One region of the Pseudomonas sp. TE6283 genome, then DNA from elsewhere that is predicted to be linked to it. Evidence: riboswitches for the same ligand, from Rfam matches in the RefSeq annotation. Region 1 holds a riboswitch; the other holds the start of a gene.
What was found. Region 1 has a riboswitch for cobalamin ahead of ACVWZ5_RS00580 (TonB-dependent receptor plug domain-containing protein). Riboswitches for the same ligand answer to the same signal wherever they lie in the genome.
Positions count from the first base shown of each region.

Region 2: linked by a shared signal. The riboswitch ahead of ACVWZ5_RS12345 (CbtB domain-containing protein) and the one ahead of ACVWZ5_RS00580 (TonB-dependent receptor plug domain-containing protein) in region 1 are both predicted to bind cobalamin.

Region 1 covers NZ_JBSSDH010000001.1:127,637-132,483, forward strand. The annotation lists gene ACVWZ5_RS00570 (ABC transporter substrate-binding protein) at 1-190, opposite strand, end outside; gene ACVWZ5_RS00575 (hypothetical protein) at 183-908, opposite strand; gene ACVWZ5_RS00580 (TonB-dependent receptor plug domain-containing protein) at 920-2,875, opposite strand; cobalamin riboswitch at 2,966-3,158, opposite strand; gene ACVWZ5_RS00585 (DUF2946 family protein) at 3,295-3,684, shown strand; gene ACVWZ5_RS00590 (TonB-dependent receptor) at 3,756-4,847, shown strand, end outside.
Region 2 covers NZ_JBSSDH010000007.1:168,155-173,001, forward strand. The annotation lists gene cobN (cobaltochelatase subunit CobN) at 1-182, opposite strand, end outside; gene cobW (cobalamin biosynthesis protein CobW) at 186-1,253, opposite strand; cobalamin riboswitch at 1,354-1,553, opposite strand; cobalamin riboswitch at 1,615-1,834, shown strand; gene ACVWZ5_RS12345 (CbtB domain-containing protein) at 1,937-2,122, shown strand; gene ACVWZ5_RS12350 (CbtA family protein) at 2,133-2,828, shown strand; gene ACVWZ5_RS12355 (cobalamin biosynthesis protein) at 2,828-3,229, shown strand; gene cobM (precorrin-4 C(11)-methyltransferase) at 3,259-4,011, shown strand; gene ACVWZ5_RS12365 (DUF1272 domain-containing protein) at 4,076-4,318, shown strand; gene ACVWZ5_RS12370 (response regulator transcription factor) at 4,489-4,847, shown strand, end outside.

The DNA.
Region 1 (4,847 bases):
AGGCCACGCCGACCATCGATGGCCCGGCGCCGAGGGCGAGCAGCAGGTCGGCCGCATGCTGGTTGAGGGCGACGATACGCGCAGGCGCCGCAGCGGGCCGTTGCCAGTCCTGCCCACAGTTGCGATAGCTGTCGGCCAGGACCGGTGTGCCACAGCACAAGGCCAGCGACAGCAGCCAGGCTTTACGCATCGCACGCTCCTTTGATCAGCAGTCCTTCGGCGATCCTTGCGCCTTGCAGGTGGGTTTCCACCAACTGCTCCACCTCCCGATCGTCACGCACCCGGTACCAGCAGCCGTCCGGGTGCACCGTCAGCACCGGCCCCAGGTTGCAGGGGAACTGGCAACCGGTGCGGGTCAGCAACACCCCGCCCGGGGTCTCGATCAGGTCACGTTCCAGCAGTAGGCGGCGCAGGCGTTTCCACAACGGCAAGGCACCGCGCCGCACACAGCGCGGGCCGGTGCACAGGAACACTTGGCGGGCATGCTCGGGCACACGCGACCAGTCCGGATCGCTGGCCACCGCGTTGACCTGGTCGCACGGCAGGTGGCGGGTGTGCTCGTCGATGCTGGCACAGGCCGCCCGCGCGTCCAGGCCGCGACGGCCCAAGGCCTGGGCCGTGACCCAGACACCGGCCCGACCTTGCGCCAGACGCCCCAGCTCATCGCGCAGCCAGTCGAGGTAGGCGCTGTCCGAGGTGGGTTCCAGGTCCACTACCAGCAAGCGCTCAACACCCTGGTCAAGGGCCTCGCGGATAACCACCCACAGCCCATCGAAGCCCTCCAGGGTGTCGACGATATCCCGACCCGCCTCGCGGCCACGCAGGTCGCGAACCTCGGCGCCAAAGGCTTCGGCCGCAGAGCCACCGCCCAGGCCAGGGCCGACGAACAACACGCGCTGGTAGTCCATGCTCACGCCCCTCAGAAGGTGTAGGTGTACCGCAGTTCGCTGGTGAACGGCCGTCCGAGATTGTCGACGTTGCTCGCCCGGCTGGTGACATAGTCGCGGTCGAACAGGTTCTCCACCAGCAGGCTCAGCCGGTGCTGGCGGGCACCGTCCAGATAGCGGTAGGCATCGGCGTCGACCACCGAGTAATGGCCGTAGTCGACGCCCTTGGAGCTGACCACATCGCGAATGTAGCGAATGGCCCCTCCGGCACCCCACATGCGGTCCGCCGATTCGTAGCCGAGCCGCGAGCGGGCGAAGAAACTCGGCACGTCGTTGATCGTCGCCCCGGTGCGCGACTCGGTGAGGTTACGGGTCATGTCGGCCTGCAGGCTCCATTGGTCGTCGAGCAGGATACGTGCATCGGCCTCGAAACCACGCATCTGCACCTGGCCCTGGCCGTTCACCCACTGGCTGCCGTCCAGGGTGATCAGGTCGGTGATCTTGCGCCGGAACACAGTGACGCTGGCGCTGAATTCGCGCGCCAGCAGCAGGCCGTGGTAGTCCAGGCCAAGCTCGGCGTTGCGGCTCTTCTCGGGCTTGAGGTCGCGATTGCCGATCTCGTCGCCGGGCTCGTTGACGAACAGCTGCTCGGCGTTGGGCAGCTTGTAGGCGCTGCCGTACTGGCCACGCAGTTGCCAGTTGTCGTTCAGGTCGTACAGCGAGGTAAGCATGCCGACGGTGGCGCTGTCGCCGCCGCTCATGGCCTCGTGGCGCACGCCAAGGCTCGGGTGCCAGTTCGGCAAGGCCTTGATCCTGGGCCGCAGCTGGGCATACAGCGCATTGGCCTGGGCCTTGTTGTCGTCGATCACCAGCACATCGTCCTGGCCCTTGAACCACTGGTTGTCGGAACCGAACACCAGCACATGGCCGCCGTCGAGTTCGGCCTTGCCCTCGGCCTGCACGCCCCAGTCGGTGAAGCCCCAGTAGTCGTTGTGGTTGACCACGTTGCGGCTGCCATCGTCACGGTTGTTGATCCGTGTGTAGCGGGTGTCCCAATCGTTGACGTGGCCCTTGATGAAGTAGCTCAGGCGCTCGTCGAGGCGCTGCTCGAAGGTCGCCGTGGCGATCTGCTGCACGCGGTCGTTGGTGGTCTTGTAGTTGTTCACTGGCCGGGCGAAATCAAGGTTGGCGTCGGTGTACTGGTAGAACAGTTCCAGCCGCGCATCGTCGCCGAAGGCCTGGACCGCCTTGCCGCCGAAGGTGGTCACCTCGTAGCCGCGTTTCTTGTCGCTGACGTTGCCGCTGTAGTCGCGGTTGCGAAACGGCTGGTAGCCGTCGGAGACGTTGTGGCTGACATAGGCCAGCAGGCCCAGGTCGCCGAAGCCGTTACTGAAGATCCGCTCGACGCGGGCGTCCTTGCTGCTGCCAGCGAAGCTGTCCAGGCCCAGGTTGACCTCACCCGAAGCCTCGCGGTTCTGCGGGCTGCGGGTGACGATATTGATCACCCCTGCCACCGCCTGGGTACCGAATAACAGGCTCTGGCCGCCTTTGAGCACCTCGATGCGCTCCACCGCGTTGGCCGGCAGGGTGTCCAGGTACAGGCCGCCGTACAGGCGGTTGTTCAGGCGCACGCCGTCGAGCAGGATCAGGGTGTCGTCGTTACGCCCGCCGAGCAGCGAGTAGGTGCCGTAGTCGAACGGGCCATTCTTCGGCGCGACGTAGAAGCCGGGGATGAACATCTGCATCACCCGGGTGATGTCGGCGCCGGGGCCGGCGCGCTCGATCTGCTCACGGCTGACGATCTCGACCTTGCTGCCGTACTGGGCCATGGCGGCGACGGTGGTCGACTCCACCGACGGCGCGGCGACGATCTGCTGGTCGAGGACCAGGGGGGCGTTTTCGGCCAGTGCCAGGGGGCTGGCCAGGCATCCCAGAAGCAGGGTCCGGGCCTTGGGGGAGAAACGTCGTGAGTGAATCACAGCAATCATGCTCTTCTCGAAAGTGACTTTCGCAGAAGCACGCAGGAGCACGGATCGCGCACACGCCAATACCGGCCCATGCCCGCCCACCGCAGGAGTTTGCCTACCACATTCCAGGCCGGTCTCCGGGCTCGCAAGACTAGACGCCCTCACCTTCCCATGGCGCATTGGCCACAGTGGTCTGTTGGAGGCATCACTTGCATACCGTTGCGGGGGCAGCACCGGACTCGTACCGGTTTCCCGTTTCACCCCATGCGCGGCGGCATGGGACACCTGAAATCGGTCGGCATCTGAACACCTGGGGCCCAGAGGCGTCAAGCCAGGCAGGCGAATCGTTTCGAATGCTTTTTATCGCCAGAACGCTCTAGGCAGATGTGTCAAAAGTTGTAGAATCCGCTCGCCCACCCCATTCCCTTCGAGCTTTGCCGATGAAGCTGGCCCGCCACACACGATCGCAAGTCGCCTGGGTGCTGTATTTCAGCATCCTGTTCGGCTCGTTGCTGTGCGCCCTGGGCCATGGACAGATGGCAGGCTTGCGCCTGGCCGGCCTGGATGACGCCGCCTGGTGCGCGGCCGACAGCAGCGGCGTGTTCAAGGGCGACCAGGACATCACCGACCCGGTGCTGCCTGCCGGCGGCGACTGCGTGATCGCCAGCCTGTTCAGCGCCACCCTGCTGGCGGTGTTCTTCGGCCTGCTGGCCCTGCTCGCCGGGGAGTCGAGCAAACCCTTACCCAGACAACCCGCGCCGCCCCTGCCCAAGCAGCGCTGGCCCCTGGTCAATCCGCGCGCCTCCCCCGCTTCGCTTCTCGCGTTCTGACATCGCCACGCCCAAGTACTGCCTGATCGGCAGCGGGCGTGCGCCCACCGATTTCAGCCAGGAAGCCTTGCATGTTCCGCATGACCACTTTGGCGCTGCTCGTAGGCAGCGCAACCTGCGCCTGGGCGCAGGATGACACCCTGACCCTGCCCGCCAGCAACGTCACGGCCACCGCCGACCAACCCAAAGAAGCCACCACGCTCGACCTCGATCGCCCGATCGAAAGCGGCTCGCGACTGAACCTCAGCGCCCGCGAAAACCCCGCCTCGGTCAGCGTCGCCGACCGCAAGACCATGGAACGCATCGGCGCGCGCAACTTCCAGGACGCCGCCAACGCCCTGCCCGGGGTCAACGCCTCGGCACCGCCCGGCTGGGGCGGCTACGTGTCTTACCGTGGTTTCAACGGCGCCCAGGTCAGCCAGTTGTTCAACGGCATCAACCTGCAGTACGGCGCCACGGCGCGCCCGGTTGGCGCATGGATCTACGACCGCGTCGAACTGCTCGGCGGCCCCTCGTCGTTCCTCAACGGCAGTGGCGCGGTCGGCGGCAGCCTGAACATGATCACCAAGCTGGCCAACCGCGACGAGGACAGCTTCGAAGGACGCGTCAGCTACGGCCGCTACGACACGATGGAAACCTCGGTCGGCTTCAACAAGGCGCTCAACAGCGGCGACGGCCCGCGCCACTACGCGCGGCTCGACTACAGCCGCACCAGTACCAATGGCTACATCGACCGCCAGGAGAACGGTGCCGGCAACCTGGCCTTCTCGCTGCTCAGCGACATCAACGAGCAGCTCTCGCACACCCTGGCCATCGAGTACCTGGAAGAGAAGGAAGACAGCCCGTACTGGGGCACGCCGGTGCTGCAGCCGGCGGTCGGCACCCTGCACATCGACAAGCACAATCGCTTCAACAACTACAACGTCGAAGACGGCCGCTACGAGCAGCGCACGCGCTGGCTACGCTCGATCACCGACTACCGCATCGACGACAGCAACCAGCTGCGCAACACCTTCTATCACTACAACGGCCAGCGTGATTATCGCAACCTCGAGGTGTATCGCTACAACGCCGGCAACACCAACATCGCCCGCTCTGGTGGCTACCGCCAGCGCCACGACCAGGAGGTCAACGGCAATCGCACCGAACTGACCCATCAAGGC
Region 2 (4,847 bases), on a different contig from region 1:
TGCATCGGGTTGGCCAGGCGCACGCTGGGGAAGTGCGCCGGCAGCTGCTCGGCGGTTTCGGCGAGCAGCGCCAGGTGTGAATCACCGCTGCAGAGGATCACCAGGTCGGCGGGGGTCTGGCCGAGGTCGGCGATGCTGTCGTCCGGCACGAAGCCGCCGGGTTGGGTCCGCAGCAGGTGCATGGATCAGGCGCCCAGGGCCTGGCGCAGGCGCGCTTCCAGCTGTGCGGCGTCCAGCGCCTGGCCAATCAGCACCAGGCGAGTGATGCGTGGTTCATCGCTGCGCCAGGCGCGGTCGAAATGCTTGTCGAAGCGGGTGCCCACACCCTGGATCAGCAGGCGCATCGGCTTGCCTGGAATCGCGGCGAAACCCTTGGCGCGCAGGATGCCGAACTCGGTGACCAACTGGGTCAGGGCGTCGAGCAGCAGGCTCTCGTCGGCCTCGGGCAGATCGATGGAGATCGAGTCGAAGGCGTCGTGGTCATGGTCGTCATGGTCATCGCCGTCGTGATGCGAGTCGTGATGGGTACGGCGACCATCGATATGCGCCTCGGACTCGGCGCCCACGCCCAGCAGCACTTCCAGCGGCAGGCGACCACTGCTGGCCTCGATCACCTTGACCGCCGGCGGCAGCTCCTCGGCCACTTCGGCACGGACCTTGGCCAGGCCCTCGGTGTCGATCAGATCGGCCTTGTTCAGCACCACCAGGTCGGCGCTGGCCAGCTGGTCGGCGAACAATTCATGCAGCGGCGACTCATGGTCGAGATTGGGGTCGAGCTTGCGCTGGGCATCGACCTGCTCCGGGTAGGCGGCAAAGGTGCCGGCAGCCACGGCCGGGCTGTCGACCACGGTGATCACCGCGTCGACGGTGCAGGCGTTGCGGATTTCCGGCCATTGGAAGGCCTGTACCAGCGGTTTGGGCAAGGCCAGGCCGCTGGTCTCGATAAGGATGTGGTCGAGGTCGCCGCGACGGGCCACCAGCTCGCGCATCACCGGGAAGAACTCTTCCTGCACGGTGCAGCACAGGCAACCGTTGGCCAGCTCATAGACGCGGCCGTTGGCCTCTTCCTCGGTGCAGCCGATGCTGCACTGCTTGAGGATCTCGCCGTCGATGCCCAGCTCGCCGAACTCATTGACGATCACCGCGATGCGGCGGCCCTGGGCGTTGTCGAGCATATGGCGCAGCAAGGTGGTCTTGCCCGAGCCGAGGAAGCCGGTAACGATGGTGACGGGAAGCTTGGCCAGTGTTTTCATGTCGCGATGCCCTTGGCAGCAATGGCGCGGGCATGCAGGACGACAGCCACGGCCCTGCCGGCCTGGCGCGTTCGCCACCGGATCACCCCGCCCGGTTGAAAGTCGAAAACGTCACGAGGCAGGTCTCCTGGCTCGCACCGCTGCGGCTCGCCGGCCGGTGGGCCGGCGCCTTCCCGCGCGCCTGCGCAGTGGCTGTGCCGAACCCTTCAGTGCTTACAGTTGCGGGGGCAGCCGCGGCTTGTACCGCGTTCCCGTCTTAGCTCGGGCCAACGCCCGAGAACCTCGCAGCGGCAAGGCTACGCAGTGCCTGCCTGGCGGTCAACCGCCACGGCGATTGACGCGGGCCCGGCCCCGTGATTTGCTAGCGCATTGCGTTCAGGTGCCCCCGACGGGGGTGAAACGGGAAACCGGTGCGTCGCGTGTCCACTCCAGGAGCCGACAAGGCCGGTGCTGCCCCCGCAACGGTAAGCGAGAGAAGCGTCCGGACCACTGTGCCAACAGCAAGGCATGGGAAGGTGACGCGCCACGGAGTCCTGCTCCACCTCGCCAGCCCGGAGACCGGCCTGACACGTGCTCACAGTACACCCCGCGGTGGGCGGGCGTCGTCGTATCACCTGGGCCAATCGTGCCCGGGGTCGTCGCGCATGCCCGTTGCCACAACAAAAGCAGCAGAGGAACGCGTCATGCCCATCACCAGCGCCAAACACAGTATCGCCACCCCCGTCAGCCTCAGCCAGCGACTGATCATCGCGGTCGGCGCCAGCCTGCTGGGCCTGTGCCTGGTGTACTTCGCCGGTTTCTCGCACATCGAGGCAGTGCACAACGCCGCCCACGATACCCGCCACAGCGCCGCCTTCCCCTGCCACTGAGTAAACCCGCATGATTACGCGTCTCGCCCGTACCGCGGGTTTCAGCGGCCTGCTCGCGGCCCTGTTGCTGACCCTGCTGCAGAGCTTCTGGGTCGCCCCACTGATTCTCCAGGCGGAAACCTACGAGTCCGCCGCCCCGGTCGCCGAACACCATGAGCACGGCGACGCCGCCGCGCCCCACGAGCATGAGCACAGCGCCGAAGCCTGGTCGCCGGAAGACGGCTGGCAGCGCGTGCTGTCCACCACCGGTGGCAACCTGGTGGTCGCCGTCGGTTTCGCCCTGATCCTGGTCGCCCTCTACAGCCTGCGTGAACCGAACCGCGTGGCCACCGGCGCGCTGTGGGGCCTGGCCGGCTTCGCCGTGTTCTGCCTGGCGCCGACCCTGGGCCTGCCCCCGGAGCTGCCCGGCACCGCCGCCGCCGACCTTGGCCAGCGCCAGAACTGGTGGATCGGCACCGCTGCGGCCACCGCCGCCGGCCTGGCATTGCTGGTGTTCGCCCGGCACTGGCTGTTCAAGGCGCTGGGTGTCGCCCTGCTGGTGATCCCGCACCTGATCGGCGCGCCACAGCCGGCCGTGCATGAAAGCCTTGCGCCGCAAGCCCTCGAGACCCAGTTCAAGATCGCCTCGTGGCTGACCAACGCCGCGTTCTGGCTGGCCCTGGGCCTGCTCAGCGCCTGGCTGTACCGTCGCTCCAGCCAGGCCTGATGCGCGACCTGCCTGCCCAGCCGGCGTTGTACGCCGGCTTTGGCTGTCGCCGTGGCTGCCCGGTGGAGACGCTGGCAGTGCTGCTGCGCCAGACCTTCACCCGCAACGCCCTGCCCCTCTCGGCCCTGCGCGCCATTGCCAGCATCGAGCCCAAGGCCCGCGAGCCCGGCCTGCTGGCACTGGCCGAACGCCTGGGGCTGCCGTACATCTGTTTCGACGCCGCGCACCTGCTGGTCTTCGAACCGCAGCTCAGCCAGCGTTCACCCACGGCGTACGCGCAGACCGGCTGCTGGGGCGTCGCCGAAAGCGCCGCACTGGCCCTGGCCGGCGACCATGGCCGCCTGCACGTGCCGAGGCAGGTCCTCGGCAGCGCTACCCTGGCCCTGGCCATCGGCGGATAGTCCGCCACTCTTCTATACAAGGAACCCCCATGACGGTCTATTTCATCGGCGCCGGCCCCGGCGATCCCGAGCTGATCACGGTCAAGGGCCAGCGCCTGATCCGCCAGTGCCCGGTGATCGTCTATGCCGGCTCCCTGGTCCCCGCCGCCGTGCTGGAAGGTCACCAGGCGCACACGGTAATCAACAGCGCCGAACTGCACCTGGAGCAGATCGTCGAGGCGATGCGCCAGGCTCACGCCAACGGCGAGGACGTGGCGCGCGTGCACAGCGGCGACCCCAGCCTGTACGGCGCCATCGGCGAGCAGATTCGCCACTTGCGTGAACTGGGCATCGACTACCAGATCGTCCCCGGCGTCACTGCCACGGCTGCCAGTGCCGCGCTGCTCGGCTGTGAGCTGACCTTGCCCGATGTGGCGCAGACCGTGATCCTCACCCGTTATGGCGACAGTTCACCGATGCCGGCCGGTGAGCAACTGGCGGACCTGGCCCGCCACGGTAGTACCCTGGCCATCCACCTGGGCGTGCGCCACCTGTCCCGCATCATCGAGGACCTGCTCCCGCATTATGGCGCCGACTGCCCGATCGCAGTGGTCCATCGCGCCACCTGGCCGGACCAGGACTGGGTAAAGGGCACCCTGGCGGATATCAGCGAGCGCGTGACCGCAAAAGGCTTCCGGCGCACAGCGCTGATCCTGGTCGGCCATGTGCTGGGCGATGCGCCGTTCGCCGACTCGGCCCTGTATCGCGCCGGCCGCGCCCATCTCTACCGCCCCGGCTCGTGAAGCGATTGCCGACCGGGGCGTGACGTAGCACACTGGCTTTTCCAACTGGACGGAAATCAAGCCCATGCTCGAACTGCGCCCCAACTGCGAATGCTGCGACACCGACCTGCCCGCCGAAAGCCCGGATGCGCTGATCTGCTCGTTCGAATGCACCTTCTGCCGAGCCTGCAACGACCGGCACTTCCACCACCACTGCCCGAACTGCGGCGGCCAGCTGGTGGCCCGCCCGACCCGTGTCGGCAAGGCGCTGGACAACAACCCCGCCGCGACACAGCGTGTGCACAAGCCGCACGCGCCCTGCGCCTGAACCTCGCTTGTAGGACTTTTCTACAGGTTGGTGTAGGTTTTTCAACACACCTATACTCGCCTATTACCAAGGCTCCTGAATATCCGTAAGGTGCGCGCTGCCCAGCAAGCCTGCTGTCCAGCGCCTATAGATGGCTGGAAGCTCGCTGCACTTTGACAGGAGTTACCTGAATGACATCCGTGCTGTTGGTCGATGACCATCACATTGTTCGACTCGCCGTACGCATGCTGCTCGAACGTGAACGCTTCACCGTCGTGGGGGAAACCGGCAAAGGCAAGGAAGCTGCCCGCCTGGCCGAACAGACCAAGGCGGATGTGGTCATCCTCGACATCGGCCTACCGGACCTCGACGGCATGGAGGTGATCAAGCGCCTCAAGCTGATCGACCCACCGCCACGGATCATGGCCCTGACCGGTCAGCCAGCCGACCTCTATGTGCGTCGCTGTATGGACGCCGGCATCTCGGCTTTCGTCAACAAGGACGAAGACCTCGATGCCCTGGTCTTCGCACTCAAGGCCTTGGTCAAGGG